Regions from separate parts of the Lysinibacillus sp. NPDC047702 genome, predicted to be linked through region 2. Evidence: riboswitches for the same ligand, from Rfam matches in the RefSeq annotation. Region 2 holds a riboswitch; the other holds the start of a gene.
The links. Region 2 has a riboswitch for FMN ahead of ACQKIM_RS18750 (ECF transporter S component). Riboswitches for the same ligand answer to the same signal wherever they lie in the genome.
Positions count from the first base shown of each region.

Region 1: it holds a riboswitch for FMN, as region 2 does, so the genes downstream of both, ribE (riboflavin synthase) here and ACQKIM_RS18750 (ECF transporter S component) in region 2, are expected to answer to the same signal.

Region 1 covers NZ_JBNNMG010000045.1:10,324-20,318, forward strand. Annotated here, with positions in the region: gene ACQKIM_RS18875 (VanW family protein) at 1-950, shown strand, start outside; gene ACQKIM_RS18880 (methyl-accepting chemotaxis protein) at 1,205-2,029, shown strand; gene ACQKIM_RS18885 (HAD hydrolase-like protein) at 2,076-2,693, opposite strand; gene ACQKIM_RS18890 (YibE/F family protein) at 3,453-4,229, opposite strand; gene ACQKIM_RS18895 (YibE/F family protein) at 4,229-5,356, opposite strand; partial or broken gene ACQKIM_RS18900 (SDR family oxidoreductase) at 5,606-6,506, shown strand; FMN riboswitch at 6,811-6,936, shown strand; FMN riboswitch at 7,052-7,177, shown strand; gene ribE (riboflavin synthase) at 7,419-8,057, shown strand; gene ribB (3,4-dihydroxy-2-butanone-4-phosphate synthase) at 8,085-8,702, shown strand; gene ribH (6,7-dimethyl-8-ribityllumazine synthase) at 8,720-9,187, shown strand; gene ACQKIM_RS18920 (spore germination protein) at 9,345-9,995, shown strand, end outside.
Region 2 covers NZ_JBNNMG010000044.1:27,675-37,669, forward strand. Annotated here, with positions in the region: gene sigX (RNA polymerase sigma factor SigX) at 1-287, shown strand, start outside; gene ACQKIM_RS18745 (RNA polymerase subunit sigma) at 284-1,576, shown strand; FMN riboswitch at 1,771-1,959, shown strand; gene ACQKIM_RS18750 (ECF transporter S component) at 2,178-2,765, shown strand; gene ACQKIM_RS18755 (sodium-dependent transporter) at 2,926-4,272, shown strand; gene ACQKIM_RS18760 (STAS domain-containing protein) at 4,491-4,877, opposite strand; gene ACQKIM_RS18765 (methyl-accepting chemotaxis protein) at 5,087-6,781, opposite strand; gene ACQKIM_RS18770 (ATP-binding protein) at 6,895-7,332, opposite strand; gene ACQKIM_RS18775 (SpoIIE family protein phosphatase) at 7,339-8,469, opposite strand; gene glnA (type I glutamate--ammonia ligase) at 8,905-9,995, shown strand, end outside.

The DNA.
Region 1 (9,995 bases), on a different contig from region 2:
TTTGTATGCTCTGCACAATTGGACTAGTCGGCTGTCAAGAGAAATCGGTGCAAGAGAAAAAGCTGGAACAGGAAGTACAAGATTTAGAGCAGGAGCAACAGGCTGTTATGTATGAGCAAAAGCAACAATTGGAGACTGTTGTGGAAATTGTTGATCCTTCCACAAATACGGTTATACAGACAATTTCTCCAAATGAAATGGGTTATGAAAACAATGTGCCATCGTATACAAAGGAAATTGAACATTTGGCAAAAGCGTTGGCAAGAGGAAGTGGAGATACAGCTGGTTATGACCAGCGCATGATACTTGATAGGCTGGATGATAACGGAAAAATAATAAAGGGCATTCCTTTAATTGTTTTAAAAGAAAAAGAATTGGTGGATAGAATATTAGAGGCTTCAGCATCTGGTGGTAAAGTAGTGATGCCGCTTTATATAACAGAAAGCGGTTATTATCTGGAGGATATTCCTTATTTAGAGGAAACCGTTGTCGCATCTTATACCACTTATTTTAATAGTGCTGATGTCGGAAGAAATAAAAATATCCAATTATCTGCTAAAGCGATTCATAATGTTATTGTCGGAAGCGGGGATTATTTTTCATTTAACACCGTTGTTGGACCAAGAGATGAGGCGAATGGTTATCAGCCTGCACCAGAAATCATTAATAAGAAGGTGGTGATGGGCATTGGTGGTGGTATTTGTCAAACTTCGTCAACTTTGTTTAATGCAGTAGATCAGTTGCCAATTAAGTTTGTGGAACGTCATCACCATTCCTTAGATGTTGGCTATGTTCCAAAAGGAAGGGATGCTACGGTATCCTATGGAGGCTTAGATTTTAGGTTTCACAACACAAGTGACGTACCGTTTTTAATCAAATCTATTTACGGGGAAAATTTTTTAACTGTGGAGATAAGGACAGCAAAAAAATATGTAGAATTATTGAAATAAACATAATTAATGCTAAAGATACCTCTGCTCAAGGGGTGTCTTTTTAAATGTGTCATGCTATAGTTAAATTGAGGTATTTCAGTATAATGATGGTTCATCCTTATAGGCTAATGCAGTGTATATGGTTGGGAATATTTTGATTCTGAAAAAAATATTTTGACTCTTTTAATTACCTTATAAAGAGCTCTTAAACAGATAATGCACCTCATATGATGGATGAACCTTAATCTGTAAATGGGGAAGGGGAAAAGACAATGCATGCAAAGCTACAGGCAGCAATAGACTCAATCGATTTTTACCAGGTAACCTATCCAGAAGATGCTTGTTTAATTGTTGCAGATACAGAGAGAGTCCTTGCCTACAAGCCAGGAAAACAAGTGGATTTAAAGGTTGGTGTCGGTGATCCTGTAGGTAAATATCGTGGAACAACAACTGAAAAGGCACTTAGCTCAGGTAGATTTATCCGAGAAGAGCGAAGTGCTGAGGATTTTGGCATGGCCTATATTGCATCTGCACAGCCTATTTTTGAAGGTGGACAAGTAATCGGTGTTATCAGTGCGATACTTTCAAATGAAAAAATGGACCATATGCGTTTACTAGCAACAGAGCTATCGAGCTCAGTGGAAGAAATGACTGCGACGAATGAAGAATTAGCAAAGGCAAGTGTAGATGTTTCCAATCGATTAGAGGAACTATCTAAGTTCTCAGAGTCCATGACTGGTGATATTCAACAAATTAATGCCATTGTAGATTTAGTTAAAGATTTAGCTATGAAATCAAAAATTCTTGGATTAAATGCTTCCATCGAGGCAGCTCGTTCTGGTGAGCATGGACGTGGCTTTGCAGTAGTTGCCACTGAGATTCAAAAAATGTCTCAAAGCAGTACTGAAAGTGCGAATAGCATTACAAACCAATTAGAGAGTATTAAACAAGCCATAGATCAAGTAAACGAATCAGCAAATCAAATTGCAGCATTTACTCAACAGTTTTCAGCGAGTATGTATGAATTAACAGATGCCTATAAAGGTGTTAATAGCACAGCAGAAAAATTAATGCACATTAGTGAAGTGAAAAATTAAAAAGAGGGGTATAGCCTTTCTATTTTATGGCTATATCCCTCTTTGATTAAATAATTTCTAAAATTTCCTTTGGAACAGTTATTTTATATTCAGGCTCTTCCTGTTGAATTACCTCAATAGAATCATATCCCCAAGAAACCCAAATAATTGGTACCCCGACTTTTTTACATGCTACAATATCTCTTTGTTCATCCCCTATATATAAAACGTCTGATGCAGTACTGCTGGAGTCCTTTAAAAATTTCTTCAGCACTTTATCCTTCCCAAAAATACGATTTGAGCAAAGTACATTTGATACACAATGAATATCATTCATTTTTAGAAATTCTAAAATATTCTCCTGGGAATTGGACGAAATAATAAGGATTTTATAGCCTCTTTTATCAATTTCCATCAGCACATCCTTGATTCCCTCATAAAGATGAACCTCATTTAATGACTGTCGGTATAGACGATAAAATTGAGGTAAAATCATGGGTAATTTATACATTGGAAAATCAAATAATTTACTGCGCTCCGCTATAGATAATTTTTTCAATGATTCAATTTCCTTTAACTCTATTCCTTTAAATTTATATTTTTGTGCAAGTGTATTCCAAGCTGATGCAAATACAGCCGTAGAATCAGCCAATGTGCCATCAAAATCAAAGATGATATATTTCATTGAAAATGTTCTCCTTTATGTTCTAGTTGTATAGACGCTTAGTCCTTGAAAATGTTACGTACCTAAGAAATCCGATTTAAAGTATAATAACAAGATTCTATAGCATATGAAGCAGGTGGTGGTAAATGACCCTAGGAAAGTAATTTTTTCAATTTTGTACAAATGCAAAATAGACATCGCTGTGGTAAATATTGTATCGGAAAATGCTCCTATTGAATAATGAAAAGCTTTATTTTGGAGAAAGCAGAAAAATACCTTACTTAACAGACAAAAAACCAAATAACTTCAAACAAAAGTCTTTGGTTTCTCCATATATAAATCTTATTTACTGTGTTTTCTTCATAATTAATGAAAGTATTACATTAACTAAAAGAGCTACGATCTGTTTTAATTCTTTATCCACTTGCTAAAACTCCTTCGATAGCTAAAAAGATTATAGTGAAGTTAACATAATAAAATTACAGAATTTTCAGTTAAATAAATTGTGCAAAATTCTGTACCCTCTGGTGAATCTATTCGGATGTTAAATTTAAATCCTGATGTTGATTATCAGCGATTATTTTTCTTTAGTTAGTACATCTCCATAATACTAACTCGCCTGTTTTTTACTATAGCAAAAAAGTTTTTTCTAATGTAAGCACTTTTATTATGTTTCACTATACGATTTCGCAACTTAGACAAACTTTTTAGACATAGTATTCATTTTTAAATAAAAAAGTACCTTTCATCCTATGTGTGTGGTGGAAAGGTACATATTAATTATGATGCATTTTCTGTTTTTTCTTTTTTTCTTATTAAATAATAGGCATTTACAGATGCAGTAATAGGAATGATTAATGCAATCCCAATACCTGCACAAAAGATCATCATTAATTCAGTGCTAAATACTTTAGAATTAATGATCTCACCAATTGAATAGGACAGATCCTTAAACCATATAAGCAAGCTTAAATATCCACCGAAAAAAGCAAAAAATAGAGTATTAGTATCTGTACCTAAAATATCCCTTCCTATGCTCATTCCTAATGTAAATAGTTTCTTTTTACTAATAAATGGATTGTGATGAAGAATCTCATGCATAGAAGTGGAAATTGAAATCGCAACATCCAAAATGGCTCCAATTGTACTCATAATGATAACCGAAGCACTGATTTGCACAAAATTGACACCAATATAAAGGGAGAATATACTAATTTCCTCTGTTGATTCCTCTCCAAATCCTTGAAGCATAGATTTATCCGTTATCCATACAATGAAAAGTAACAAAATAATGATTGTTATCATCGTAGAAATAAAAGCAGTGACTGTTTTACTACTTATTTGATTAATATAAAAAAGGCTAATCCAACTTATAACAATACAGGCGATCAACGTTAATAAAATTGGACTATTTTTTGGATTAGTCATTAAAAAGATAGTAATAAAGAGAACCCCAAAGTTTATAAATAAAGATAGGAAAGATCGTGCTCCTTTTTTTCCGCCAATAATGATCATCAAGATGAATAAAATAGCAGTTAACCACACTAATACATTCATTATTTTGCCCTCTTTCGATTAATGAAAAAAATAGAAGTGTATAGACTAATGGGAATTGTTAAGACAACACCAATTCCACCTGAAAGGGCCCTAGTTAATTCTAATGAAAGGTTCAAGGAAAGTGTTTGTCCTAATGGATAAGAGTTTTTCAAATATAAAATTAACATAGGAATTGAACCACTAATATAAACAAAAAACAAAATACTTGTAATTGTTCCCATAATGTCTTTTCCGATATCCATCCCAGAGGTTTTCAGTGCTTGATTAGAAATATTTTGATTTTGATTAAATAAGGCAAAAATTGAAGAAGACATTGTAATAGAGACATCCATTACAGCTCCTAGTGCCCCAATAAATAACCCAGCCATAAAAATCACTCGATAAGGTCGTGTTAGAAATTGCATTTCTTCATATCGAAGCCCATTTTCGGATGTAATCCATAGAACTAAAGCGCTAATCAATACAGAAATAAAGGTTCCTAAAAGTGTTGCAACAATTGCTGCATAAGTTTTTTCATTAAAGCCGTTAATGAGAATTAAAGAAATAACTGTAAATAAAAGAACACAGACCCCGCTGATGAGTAACAAGCTTATATTTGAATGCTTTACGTATAAATCTAAGGAATATGATAAAACAAGAGCATTCACCATTAAACTTATAATTGAAAACAACCCTTGCTTCCTGCCAACTATTAGCAATGCAAAAATAAACACCCACGTTATCATTAAAACGAATTGATCACGCTTCACGTCTAAGATTGTACCTGTTAAATCTCCATTCTTGTCCTTGCTCTCTTTAATGGTAACAAACAAGTTATTTCCGGTATGATATTCTTGATCGAATGCCCCAGAGGTAGAATAGTTATTTTTTAATTTGATAATCTGACCTTTTTCTTGTCCATTTTTTAAGACAGCAGTAATATGCTGTGTATATACATAATCCTTATTATTATACATATCTGTTACAGGCGTTGAATCTACCACATGTATTTTAATCACTTCTGCAATAGGGCGTTGATAAAAGGCTTCGTTATTATTAACAAAAAATACAGAGGCGATGAAGCAAAATGCTAATAGAACATAAAATACAATTTGTTTATACTTTCTTATTTTCACTAGGTTATGCAATAGTAAAACCTCCGTTGAATGAAGAGAATATAGAGTAAAATCCACTGACTTCTGAAAGGGACGCTATAAATAATGACTCACGATATCACTGTGATTTTTTATTGTCAAGTGAACCGCAAATTGATTTCATTTTTACTGTTTATGGTTAATTGAGAGGTTGTGTCGTGCTGTATGTCTTTTCCTAGCATTAGCAACATATATCTAATCATATCGAATCGTGTAGTTTCCATATCGGAAGGAGGTTACAATGTGATTCCGAAATATCCTTATATTGGATATAAAAAAAGTGCAAGCAAGTTCCCATTACATTCCCGCCACAGCATCAAGATGTTCAGCCAGGGCTAGAATATGTTATGCGGCCAGTTCCTATTTCTGACAACCCGGCATATAAAGGAAGCGGAATATTAAATGGGAAAATCGCTATAATTACTGGGGGAGATAGTGGAATTGGTCGTGCGGTTGCGATTGGATTTGCAAAGGAAGGAGCCCAGATGGCTATTACCTATATGCCACATGAACGACCTGATGCAGAAGCAACGAAGCAAATGGTGAGGCATATGGGCAATCCATTCTATTAATTGAAGGGGATTTACGTCATCCTGAGTTTTCTAAGGAAGCAGTAAGAAAAACGATTGAGTGTTACGATAAGCTAGACATACTTATTTTAAATCAAGGCGTACAATTCCCGCAGCAAAGCTTTTTAGATATCTCAAATGAACAATTGTATGATACCTATGAAACCAATATTTTCCCTCATTTTTATATGACAAAGGCAGGATTACCTTATATGAAGCAGGGTGGGGCAATTATTTCCACCGCTTCCGTGACTGCTTACGCTGGAGCCCCGTTACTTGTCGATTATTCTTCTACAAAAGGAGCGATTGTTTCATTCACTAGATCATTATCCTTGCAATTAGCGAGTAAGGGAATACGAGTGAATGCAGTTGCCCCTGGACCAATCTGGACCCCACTAATTGTCTCAAGCTATTCCGCAGAATATGTCAAAACATTTGGCTTAGAAACCCCAATGAAACGAGCTGGGCAACCATTTGAACTTGCACCTACCTATATTTATTTAGCTTCTGATGATTCTTCTTTTGTTACGGATCAGGTACTGCATGTCAATGGTGGCATTATGACGGAAACGTAAGTAATTTTAAAGTTGTAGTCGATTAATTTGTAAAACAAAAGCAATTCAAATTATGGGTGGTATTTCCAATTATTTTATCTTCATTCATTTTCTATGCGAAAGCGAGGCGACAGCAACAATTACGCCAAGGCGAAATGGATCTTCAATCAGAACAATTTTTGGGGTCAAATCGGCTGTGAGAAAATCGAGGAGTTGAATGTAGCAGCACCGTTTAATGAAGACTTACTTGATAAAAGAAAAATTTTTATAAACAATTGTATGGATAATATTATAGAATAGTGTTATCGTAAAGAATAAGCTAAATAAAATCCTTCAGGGTAGGGTGAAATTCCCAATCGGCGGTGATGAAGTAATTCAAAGTCCGTGAGCGAAAGCTGATTTGGTGCAAATCCAAAACCGACAGTGATAGTCTGGATGGGAGAAGGGTAAAAGTGCAAACTTTTTAAATTCGTATGAATTTATAAGGTTTATTTGATTATGCTTTTATGTTAACTTCCCGTCGTTGAGATTGGGAGGTTTTTTTTAGCGAATAAATTAAATAGCGAGATGTTCTTCGGGGTAGGGTGAAATTCCCAATCGGCGGTGATGAAGCAATTCAAAGTCCGTGAGCGAAAGCTGATTTGGTGCAAATCCAAAACCGACAGTGATAGTCTGGATGGGAGAAGAACGATGAGATGACAGCCTATGGAAAAAATAGAGTATCCAAAATGGTTTATTTGTTGACGTCTTATTTATATGAACTCCCAAACCCCTTTCAAAACGATGAAGGGGTTTTTATTTGTTAGTGGGATAGAATGCTGAAAGTGATGAATAGAAATAGAAAAATGATGGATTGACCCCAAAAACTGATGCATAGAATCACAAAACCGATGGATAGAGCTTTTAACGCGTAGAAAGAAAGCAGGTGGAAAAATGTTTACAGGGATTGTTGAGGATATTGGTACAGTAAAAACCTTGCAAAGCAATCAGCAAAGTATGGAAATAACGGTTCTTTCAGCAAAAATGGTGGAGGATGTTAAGCTCGGAGACAGTATAGCGGTCAATGGTGTTTGTTTAACTGTGACAAACTTTACTGATCGAGAGCTGACAATGGATGTCATGCCAGAAACGGTGAAGGCAACTAATTTACAGCAGCTTGCTGTAGGAGATCCAGTTAACTTAGAGCGCGCCATGCCTGCGAATGGACGATTCGGTGGTCATTTTGTATCTGGGCATGTTGATGGAGTAGGAAAAATAGTACGTAAGCGACCATTAGCAAACGCAGTTTATATTGATATTGAGCTATCCGAGGAATTAATAAACTACTGTATACCAAAAGGCTCTATTACGATTGATGGTACGAGCTTAACACTTTTTCAAATTGAGAAAAAAAGTGTCACAGTATCACTAATACCACACACGTATAAGGAAACAATTTTAGGTATGAAGAAAATAGGTGCTCCCGTTAATATTGAAACGGATTTAGTTGGAAAATACATTTTACACCAGCTAAAGCGTAATCAGGAAGTGCCGGCTATTACGAGAGATTTTTTAGCACAAAACGGATTTTAAACGATGAATGGTAAGGAGGTGCCAATATTGCTACACACAATTGAAGAAGCAATAGAGGATTTAAAACAGGGCAAGATGATTATTGTAGTAGACGATGAGGATCGAGAAAATGAAGGAGATTTACTGGCTTTAGCAGAGCATATGACGCCTGAAACGATAAACTTTATGGCGACATATGGAAGAGGTCTTATCTGCACACCGATTACACAGCAGCTCGCACAAAAATTAACCTTACAACCTATGGTAAGTAACAATACAGACAATCATCAAACAGCATTTACAGTTAGCATTGATCATATGGATACAACAACAGGAATTAGCGCCTTCGAACGAGCAATGACAATAAAAAAAATGATTGAACCACAAGCAAAGGCTGATGATTTTCGTAGACCTGGTCATGTATTTCCGCTAATCGCAAAGAAGAATGGTGTGTTAGAGCGTAGAGGTCACACCGAAGCAACCACTGATTTAGCAAAGCTTTGTCACAGTATTCCCGCAGGCATTATTTGTGAAATTATGGGGAACGATGGCAAAATGCTACGCTTCGATGAATTGATCAGCTATGCAACGCATCATCAGCTAAAAATAATTTCAATTGAAGAATTGGTGTTATATCGTCAGCAAAATCACAAAATTACAATTTAAAAGAGGAGAATTTAGATATGGGTAAAACATTTGAAGCACAATTAATTGGTACAGACTTAAAAATTGCTATCGTAGTAGGTCGATTCAATGAATTTATAACAAGTAAATTATTAGATGGAGCACTCGATGGTTTAAAGCGTCACGGTGTGGCTGAGGACTCTATTGATGTAGCATGGGTTCCTGGTGCATTTGAGGTTCCATTTATTGCAAAACAACTGGCAGAAACAAAGAAATATGATGCCATTATTGGTTTAGGGACAGTGATTCGTGGCTCTACAACACATTATGACTATGTATGCAATGAATCAGCAAAAGGAATTGCCAATGTATCATTAACAACAAATGTGCCAGTTATTTTTGGCATTGTGACAACTGAAAATATTGAGCAAGCCATTGAACGTGCTGGTACAAAATCAGGTAATAAAGGCTATGATTCCGCAATGTCTGCTATTGAAATGGCGAATTTAAAGAGAATGATTGGCTAAAACATAGTTTGATTTTATTTAATTGAAATTATTCATTTAAAGTATCTTATCCTCCTAAAACCTGAATATTTTAAACAAGCATGGGGAAAATATTGTGTAAGTGTATTGATGCATGTACGAATCTGGAGCTGAATCAGTAGGAGATGAGGAATATTCAATGGAACAAATCGTAAATTTGCAAACTTTGAAGGCATTATTTCAACGCTCTGCTGATGTGATTTTTCAAAGGTATACAATGCAGCAACATACAGTACATGTTATTTATTGTGATGCAATGATTAATGAACAATTACTACAAACCGTTATTGTTCAAGAGCTCCAATCGATGCTTGAAAAGACTTCAGGTGAATTATTAGAGGAAGATATTATAAAGCATCTACACATTCCTCATTTGAACAAAATCTCAGAAAAAGAGGATGTCATTACAAAACTCTATAAAGGACATGTACTGCTGTATTTTGAAGAGGAACAATTATTATTTACAAGTTATATTCCTAAAAAGCCAAACCGAGAGCCTAGAGAAACATCCCTTGAATTAGTCATAAAGGGTCCAAGAGACGATTTTATTGAGGATATCGATATTAATATTGCTTTATTACGAAAACGATTACCTACAAATTCATTAAGTGTTGAAACATATGAAATCGGCAAGCGTTCTAAAACATCTGTAGCAATCCTTTATATGGATGATATTGTTAATAAAGAAATGCTAGAGGATATCAAAGTACATCTTCAAAAAGTAGATACGGATATTGTGTTTAGTGGCGATATTTTAATGGAGAGAATTGAGCAAAGCGCAAAAATTCTT
Region 2 (9,995 bases):
ACTTTTTTGACTGGGAAACGGAACAACTCCATTCAAACACACCATCACCGGAAGATATGCTGGAGGCAAGTGATGAATTTATGCAGGTAGAGTCAGCACTTGAAAACTGTACAGGAGACCAAAAGATGGTCATTATTATGCGCTACTTTCAAGATTTATCGATTGCAGAAACAGCACAAATACTAGATTGGACAGAAGCAAAGGTAAAAACAACACAGCATCGTGCCATCAAATTTTTAAGGCAACAGCTACAACAGGTTAGAGAACAGGAGGCGAAACGGCAATGACACATAACCAGTTTGATGATGACCAGCTAGAACATGTATTGAACAATGCCCCTAAGCTTTCTGACCGCCGTTCTAAAGATGAAATATTAAATCGATTATTGGCAGATGCTCGCTTGCAGGATAATGTTCATTTGCAAGAAGCCATCCAGCAGCCATTAGACGAAGAAGTGTCAGCGCAAGAACAACAGCAAAGTATAGAGACAGAAACAACAAAGCGCAAAATCCGTAAATGGCCCATTCTTATGAGTGTTGCTGCTGTTTTCGCATTAACAATAGGTGTAGGCTCTAAGTTTATGAATAATAATGATTCCAAGATAGATCAGGCGACAGCCCCTGACATTGCTCCGTATTCTACTATGCAAGACGGGCCAGCTGCAAAAACTGCTGAAAATTTTGATAATTATCTGGATTCGAGCATTGTTGCAGAACATGCTAAATTTATGTCTCTACGTACCTCTGTGTACGAGGAAGACTTAACGGATGCCGTTGTCTTTCGTATTGGTTTGGCAAGTCGTGATGTAGAAAGCGTACCAATGACGTATATTATTCCCAATGAGCGGGTTGAAGCGGATTTTGGGAAAGAAAAACCTTCTACATTACAAATGTATAAAAAGTATGCACCACAAATTGAAGAGAAAGCAAAAGGCTTTACTAACTACCATCCATATCAAGGTGAATTGAAGGAAAAAGATGATAAGCTGATTCATGTATTACCCGAGAAAAATGATTATGATGTAGCCTCTGCACCCGTAAATGAATATAAGGGAACCTTGCAGGATACATTTTCAGACTCAGAGTATACAGAGGTCGAGTTTGAAAATGCAGATGGCACACCATACGAGTTTTCTCAAGAGGGAGAGCCGAGTAAGGCTATGTCATTAACAGGTCCAAGTCATTTTAATTATTATTTATATAAAGACCAGGATAATGGGGCGGAGTATTTATCTCCCGATTTTCGTCAAACTTTTCCCTCGGTAACAGAAGCGATTACGGTTATGCGCAATAAAAATGATGATGTTTATGTTCCTGTCGTTCCAGAAAATGTGACTTATACTGTACAGGAGGTTGCAGAGGGTGTTGTTGTTACCTTTAATGCTCCTCTTGATTTAACGACAATGGAGCCAGCTCGAGCAACACAATTAATCGAAGCAATGATGCTAACGGCTGCAAGCTTTGATAAACAATTACGCTTAGATAATGTAGTTCAGGAAAGCTGGGAAGGCTTTGATTTAAAAAATTTCTTGCCCAAGCCTGTAGGTGCAAATAAGCAGTATATGGATACGCCATAGCAACTTTACGGCGATAGTTTAAGGAGTATTCTCGTACATCAACTGTGGCGAGAATACTCCTTCTTGTTTCTATGGCGATAAACCAACTAACTGTCCATAAAACATACAAATCTAATAGGATTTTTTAAGCAGAACTATTTACTTTTTCTAAATAATTCATTATAGTAAAGCTGTAGAACAAAAATAAAATATTGATTCATCTTCGGGGCAGGGTGAAAATCCCGACCGGCGGTAATAGAGTTGTAAATCGCTAATGTGAAAGACATTAGCTCGAATGATTTACTAAAGACTCTTCAGCCCGCGACCTGTGCAAAATTTTTTGCATGGCTGACTTGGTGCGATTCCAAGGCCGACAGTTAGAGTCTGGATGGGAGAAGATGGAGGTACGATCGTCATTCGTTATTTTAAATTAGCTTTGAACGAGCGTTTTTTCAACATGGCTTTAAAGCCCGCTCGAAAATTGCTGTTTAATGGCGTTTATTAATCATGCCTATTCTCCCTTATGCCAACAATGCATAAGGGTTTTTTCATGAATAACATTTGATTAGATCGTAACCTTTCTTCTTGCGAGATTGAATCAGCAAAGAGGAGAGAATTTTCAATGAAGAAAAATGTTAAACTTCAATCGTTTATTACGATTGGCATGCTGAGCAGTATTTCGTTTTTATTAATGCTATTTAATTTCCCAATTCCACCATTCCCAGCGTTTTTGGAAGTGGATTTCAGTGATATGCCTGCATTACTAGCAGCCATAACAATGGGACCTGTAGCGGGGATTCTAGTAGAGTTATTTAAAAATGTATTGGATTGGATTTTCTCAGGCACGCCAACAGGAGTACCAGTAGGACATATCGCTAACTTCACGACAGGTATTTTATTTATTTTACCAGTATCCTTTATTTTTAAGCGTTTTAAAAACATTGGTGGTCTTATTGGAGGCTTAGCAGCAGGAACAATCGTTATGGCGGTTGGTATGAGTGTTCTTAACTATGCTGTATTTTTACCAATGTACACGTACTTTTTAGGGATGGAGCCTGTTGTAGGAGATTCATTATATAAAATGATTGTGGCTGGAATCTTGCCATTTAATATTGTTAAAGGTATTTTATTAACTGTTATCATGGCCTTATTATTTACAACTATGCGCAAATGGATAGATCGTCAGCGTAATATGTATTTAACGAAATAAGATTATGAAACCTCGAGTGTGATTTGATGCTCGAGGTTTTTTTTATGGATTGAACGCTTGAATCAATAGATAGATTTGTCAACGGAACTTAATCTAGTCGAGCCTAGTGTTTTCATGTAGAATAAGAAAGAGTTTAGAAATGCTAGAGGAGTTTGAAGAGATGAGTGAAAAAAAGGCACAATGGTCTAGTAAACTAGGCTTTATTTTAGCATCAGCAGGAGCGGCAATCGGATTAGGGGCGATTTGGAAGCTTCCATATGTTACTGGTCAAAGTGGCGGTGGAGCATTTTTCCTAATCTTTGTTCTATTTACATTGTTAATTGGTTTACCAATGCTATTATCAGAATATATTTTAGGACGTGGCACCCAATCTGAGGCGGTCACTGCATATAAAAAAATTGCACCGTCGAAAAGGGGCTGGGCATGGATTGGCCGCATGGGTGTACTGGGTTGTTTTTTATTATTAACTTTTTATAGTGTTGTGGGCGGTTGGATTTTTATTTATAGCGGTCTTGGTGTGGTTGGTACTGTTATTGATCCTGCTAATGATCCTAGTGAGCTATTTGAAAAGATTATTGGTACGCCTTGGATTACATTGCTAGGTTTAGGGTTATTTACGCTAGCGAATGTACTAGTGATATCTCTTGGAGTGCAAAATGGTATAGAAAAGGCTAATAAGTTTATGATGCCATTATTATTTATGATGTTTATAGTACTTGTTGTCCGAGCAGTAACATTAGACGGAGCGATGGAGGGTGTGAAATTTTTCTTATGGCCAGACTTCTCTAATATTACTGGAAGGGCTTTATTAGAAGCTTTAGGCCAATCCTTCTTTGGCTTAGCAGTAGGGTTTTCTTGTCTAGTGACCTACAGCTCTTATTTAAAAAAGGATGTGAGCTTACCTAACTCGGCGGGCTCGGTTGTACTTTTAACTGTACTTGTATCGTTTTTAGCAGGATTAGCGATTTTTCCTGTTGTATTTGCCTTTGGTTTAGAGCCTGCATCTGGACCAGGCTTACTATTTATGGTGCTGCCTACAGCATTTAGCCAAATGCCATTGGGTGAAGTGTTCTTAGCGATGTTTTTATTACTATTTTTATTCGCAACATTAACATCTTCCTTCAGTTTATACGAAATTATTGTAGCGGCATTTATAGAAAAGGGGCGAATGTCTCGCTCAGCATTGACACTGTTATTAGGTGTAATAGTCTTTATTGCTGCAATTCCAGCAGCATTGTCTTCTAGTACCTTAGCAGATGTATCATTCTTTGGGAAAACAATTTTTGATACGACAGATTTTTTAGTATCGAATTTAATGCTTCCGTTAGGAAATTTATTGATAGCTTTCTTTATTGCGCATGTAGCTGATAAAGAATTTGTGAGGAAGGAATTACTGATGGGAAGCCAAATGGGACAGGGGTATTATTCTACATATCGACTATTAATGTTAATTGTAGTACCTATAGTCATTCTTGTTGTTTTATTAAATATGCTTTTACAATATTAAAAAGCAGGGTGTATTCTATTTTACAGGAATACACCCTATTTTTATGAATAAAAGGACGTTAGCCTAAAACCTTCGCATCCTACGAAAACGGCTAACTGACCTGACTCGTGCCGCTGCCGCTTTGCTTTCGCGAAAAAAACATCTGCAGGTCTGGGCACAATTCAAAATCCGGACACAATTACGACAAGGCGAAATTGATAATGGGGGCAACGATAGGGTTAATATTCGTTAAGTGATAATTCTCCTAGCCAATCTTCTTTGATAATCTTTTTTGCTTGCTCTTCGCTGTTTGTAATAGGAAAAACTTTATCAACCTGCGAAATAGCGAATAAGTTGCGGATGAAATCATCGACGACAATAATGGCGATTTTCTTTTCTTTTATTGATATTTTTTTGGCAAAGTTAACGATCATACCAAAGCCGGTACTATCGATATTTGTTACTTTTTGCATATCGATAATATATCCATGCTTTGTTTCTAAATTTAGTGATTGAAGATCTTTTTTTATATCTTCAATCAGACCGTATTCTAAATCGCCAGTAAACGCAATTAAGATATAATCAGCCTTTGTGCCAATATCCATCGCAATTTTCTTCTGATTCATACTATAGCGCCTCCATTTTCCTTTTCATGTTTATGGATTAATTTATACTTGGCATTTCCATGATATGTGCCTGACAAGAGTGAAAGCTTTCCAAAGACTTTTTGAGCCTCCTCATCCGCTTATTTCATTGTGGGAGTCGCCGTCTATTCATAATTGTTTTAATAAACTCCCATTGTATCTATAACACATCGTATCATGTTTATCCTTAATTAAAACTTAAATTTATTGACTTCGTTTTGTAATTTATCTGAAATTGTTGCTAATTCATCTGAGTTTTGTGTTATCTCTGCCACGGTAGCATATTGTTCCTCAGATGTAGCGGCGATTTCCTCTGTTGCAGCTGCAGAGTCTTCGATGATACGAGAAATGTCTTGAATAGCTTGTTGAACACCTAAGGAGTTGTCATTGACATGCGTAAATGCCATCTTCATTTGTTCAACACCTTTTTCTGTTTCCACAACTTTCTCCACGATCTCTTTTAAAGCGGTTCCTCCTTTGTTGATAATTGTTACTTGCTCCTCTACCGCAAGCAGATTACTTTCCATTGTGCGAACTGTTACTGACGTTTCAGCCTGAATATCATTAATGAGATTTGTAATTTGTCCAGATGCCATGCTTGATTGCTCAGCAAGTTGACGTACCTCTGAGGCAACAACCGCAAAGCCTTTTCCTTGATCACCTGCGCGTGCGGCTTCAATAGCTGCATTAAGGGCAAGTAAATTTGTTTGCTCTGCAATACCTGTAATCACGGTGATAATACCACCAATTTCTTCAGAGCGTTTGCCTAGTTTTTGAATAGAGTCCGTTGCATAAGACACTGTTTGCGTTACAGCACTTAAATGCTTGATGGCTTCATTAATCGCTTCTTCTCCTTTACGTGCAATATTCGATGATTCTATGGCACTAGTCAAAGTCATTTCAGCCTTTTTCAAACTACTCGATACTTCTTCAATTGTTTTTTGCATCATCGATACAATTTGCTCAGCTTGATCGGATTGTGTTGTTGTTCCAACTGCGATTTCATTCATCGTTAATGCAATTTGGTTAGAAGCCTCGCTAGTCTGGTGTGATGATTCAGCTAATGAGTGGGAGGAGTTAGCCACCTGATTAGCGCTGCCAGCCACAATTGTTATTGTTTCAGTTAAGCGATCTTTCATATTACTAAATGCTTGTGCTAAATCCGTAATCTCATCTTTGCCTTTAGGATTTAATAATTTTACATTCAAATTTAAATCTGCAAGCTCTTGGGCATTTGAGCTTAGGATATTGATTGGATTAATGATTTGTCGTTGTAAAAACCAACTAATACCGACAATCAATAGAATAGCAATCCCTAAAGAAACTGCTACATTTTCAAGGGCTGATTTTGTTGCAATGCTTATATAAGGAGCTGTTGGAACGGCTGTTGCCCATACACCTATTACATCTCCTTTGCTATCTAAAATAGGGTCATAGGCTGCCTGATGCATGTTTCCTAAAACACTTGCCGAACCAATAAAGCGCTTTTTTTCTCCTAATACAACAGTGGCGACTTCGTCAGATACTTTAGTATTTAAGGCACGCTGTCCGTTTTCGACAATATTGGTACTAATTCGTGAATCATTTTGGAAAATTGATACGGCATTACCGTTTGTTAGCTCTCCAACTTTATCAGCAATGTCAAAATTCTCAACCATGTTGACATCGCCTTTATATAATTGATTATTTTTGATGGACCAATCTCCAGGGAATTTTGCGTTTAAATATTCATAGCTTACTTGAATATCTGATAGAAGCTTAGTATTTGCACTTTCTAAAAGATTCTTTTTCGCAACATAATAATTAATTCCTGCTAAAAGTGAAGTAAGAAGTAAAATACAACTAAAGATTAGCAGGCTTATTTTTTTTCGAATTGTCAGTTTCATTAAAACTCCTCCAATTATACTTTATAGGTGTGTTGTTGAACCTTATTTCACGTTATGATTTAAGTTGCTCGTTTTCATGAGCTAAGTAGAGTTGATATATATTTAAAGATTCATCAAAACCCTCTATTTTCATTTATATATATTCTTTTTGAGATACCAACTAAAAATTTTGTTTCAGAAATATGTTCAAACCAAATATCGTCAACCATATTTTTAACAAAAAATAAACCACGCCCACGATCTGAAAAATCAAGTTCATTTAAATCGTATTGAAGAACTTTACTCCAATCATTTTCAGCAATTCCTTTTGCTTCATCTGTAACGGTTACTTTTATTTCTTCAGCGGATTGGCATACATGTATTTGAATTTCCTTTTCTGAGTATGCATCGATTTTTCCCATTGCTTCAACAGCATTTATAACTAATTCATGTACAACAAAGCGTAATTCTTTTTTATAAGGTAGATTATACACGTTTGCATAATTTTCCATAACTTGATCTACGAATGCTATTGCTTGTGTATCAGGATTTACATTGAGCGTGAATTCCATCACCAATCACCTACCCTGTAATGTAATTGTTATTGAAACTACTGTTATATCATCACTGTGATCATTTTCTAATAAATTGTACTTTTGAGAAAATTTTTGTAAGGCATAGCTATTTTCTTGTGAGGCATAGGAATGGAAAAAATCCATATCAATATTGTGTTGTTTATTTAATGTCAATAATCCATCCGTATAAAGTATAATACGATGCCAGCCGGATAAAGGAATTGTTTTTTTAGTGATTGGAATGGTAGGGAATAGTCCAAGAATAGGTGTGTTTGCTTGAAGAAATACTGTCTCTCCGTACTTTCCAAATAAAAAACCAGCTGGATGGGCTGCATTCACATAGTGTAATGTTCCACTTTTTGTATCAATAAGTATGTAGATAGCCGTCATTAAAAAACGGTCCATATCTTCATCAGAAAAAAGCTCATTAATTTGACGATTTAGCTCCCGAATGACTGTTACAGGATCGATTAATTTTGTAATCATACCTTTTAACAGAGATCGAACGGACATGGTAACAAGTGATGCAGCGATGCCATGCCCCATAGCATCATATAAAAGAATAGCCGTCAAATGTTCATTAATCCTAAACCAACAGTACATGTCACCTCCTAATGTATTGGATGTAACATAAAGTCCATCAATCTGTAGGTTTTCAAGATATAGTGGTGGTGATAAAGCGTTTTTTTGAAACTTTTTTGCCACGATTAGGTCTTTTTGAATCATACTTTCTTGTTGTCTTCGCAGTTTTGCTTCATTCTGATATTTTGTGGCAACTTGAATTCGGGTTTTAAATTGTGTGAAATCAAATGGCTTTAAAATAAAATCAAATATTCCAGCCTCAAAAACTCTATCAATCGTAATTGTTTTTTCATAAGTAGTAGCAAGAAGGATTGGGACATCAATCCAGTTTATTAAACTGTCAATTTGCTGACATATTTCTTCGCAATTTTTAAGTGTCAATTTTGCATCGAGAATAATTAATTCTAGATCTTCTTTCAAAGAATCTAATAAATAATTCATTGCTGCATCAGGGGAGGAAAAGCAATGAATATCTTTGATGTCTATACGATGAAAATATTTTTGCAGACGCAATACATCATTACTTACGCTGCCAATAATTAATACTGACATGCTTCCTACATTCACCGCCTTATGGATCTTTAACAGAAGATTTCTAGGAATTTTAAATATTCATATAACTATATTATATACGCCTTATTTACTTGGCTGATGAACAATATAGAAATTCTAATTTGCTATAAATTTACCAATAAATATGGCATTATACAAGACTATTGTGATATAAAATGCGGAAATATTATTTCTTATTTAAATTCCATAAAACAGACTATGAAAATCGCCGAAAATCTTCATAGTAAAGCCTTAATTCACGTGTAAAGGCAATCATAAATGAGAGCTCTATATATCTAAAAAAAAGATAAATATCTTCGAAAAAAACAATGTAATGAAAGTTAACATACATATTGCACCTTTTTCATTTTTGATGTAATTTAAAAGCAGTTATTTATTATGGTGTCAACTAAAATTACATTGGAGTGGTGGAGAATGAAACATTATACGAAAGAAGATATTATACGCCGAGTGGAAGAAGAAAATGTGAAATTTATTCGCCTACAATTTACTGATATATTGGGAACAATTAAAAATGTTGAAGTTCCTGTAAGTCAATTAGAAAAAGCATTGGACAATAAAGTGATGTTTGATGGTTCATCCATTGAGGGCTTTGTACGTATTGAAGAATCGGATATGTATTTACGTCCAGATTTTAATACCTTTGTAATTTTCCCTTGGACAGCTGAAAAGGGCAAGGTAGCGCGCTTTATTTGTGATATAGCAAGACCTGATGGTACACCGTTTGAAGGTGATCCACGTTCTAATCTAAAAAGGGTATTAAAAGAGATGGAGGAGCTTGGTTTTACTTCATTTAATTTGGGACCAGAACCAGAGTTTTTTTTATTTAAGCTGGATGAAAAAGGGCACCCAACACTTGAATTAAATGATAGTGGGGGATACTTTGACTTAGCACCGACAGATCTTGGCGAGAATTGTCGCCGTGACATTGTATTAGAGCTAGAAGGGATGGGCTTCGAGATTGAAGCATCTCACCATGAGGTGGCACCTGGTCAGCATGAGATTGATTTTAAGTATGCCAATGCTATTGAAGCATGTGATAATATTCAAACATTTAAACTTGTTGTAAAAACAATTGCAGCGCAGCATGATTTACACGCAACTTTTATGCCAAAGCCATTATATGGCGTTAACGGCTCTGGAATGCACTTTAATTTATCTTTATTTGAGGGAAATAAAAATGCCTTTTATGATGAAAATGCAGAGCTGCAATTAAGCCAAAAAGCGCGTAGTTTTATGGCTGGTATTTTTAAACATGTACATGGTTTTACTGCAGTCACGAATCCGCTTGTAAATTCCTACAAACGGTTAGTGCCTGGCTATGAGGCTCCTTGTTATGTAGCATGGTCTGCTCAAAACCGCTCACCACTTATTCGAATTCCGGCTGCAAGAGGGCTCTCCACACGCATTGAGCTTCGTTCTGTTGATCCTGCAGCAAACCCATATTTAGCGATGGCCGTTATTTTAGCATCAGGGCTCGACGGGATTCGCAATGATTTAACACC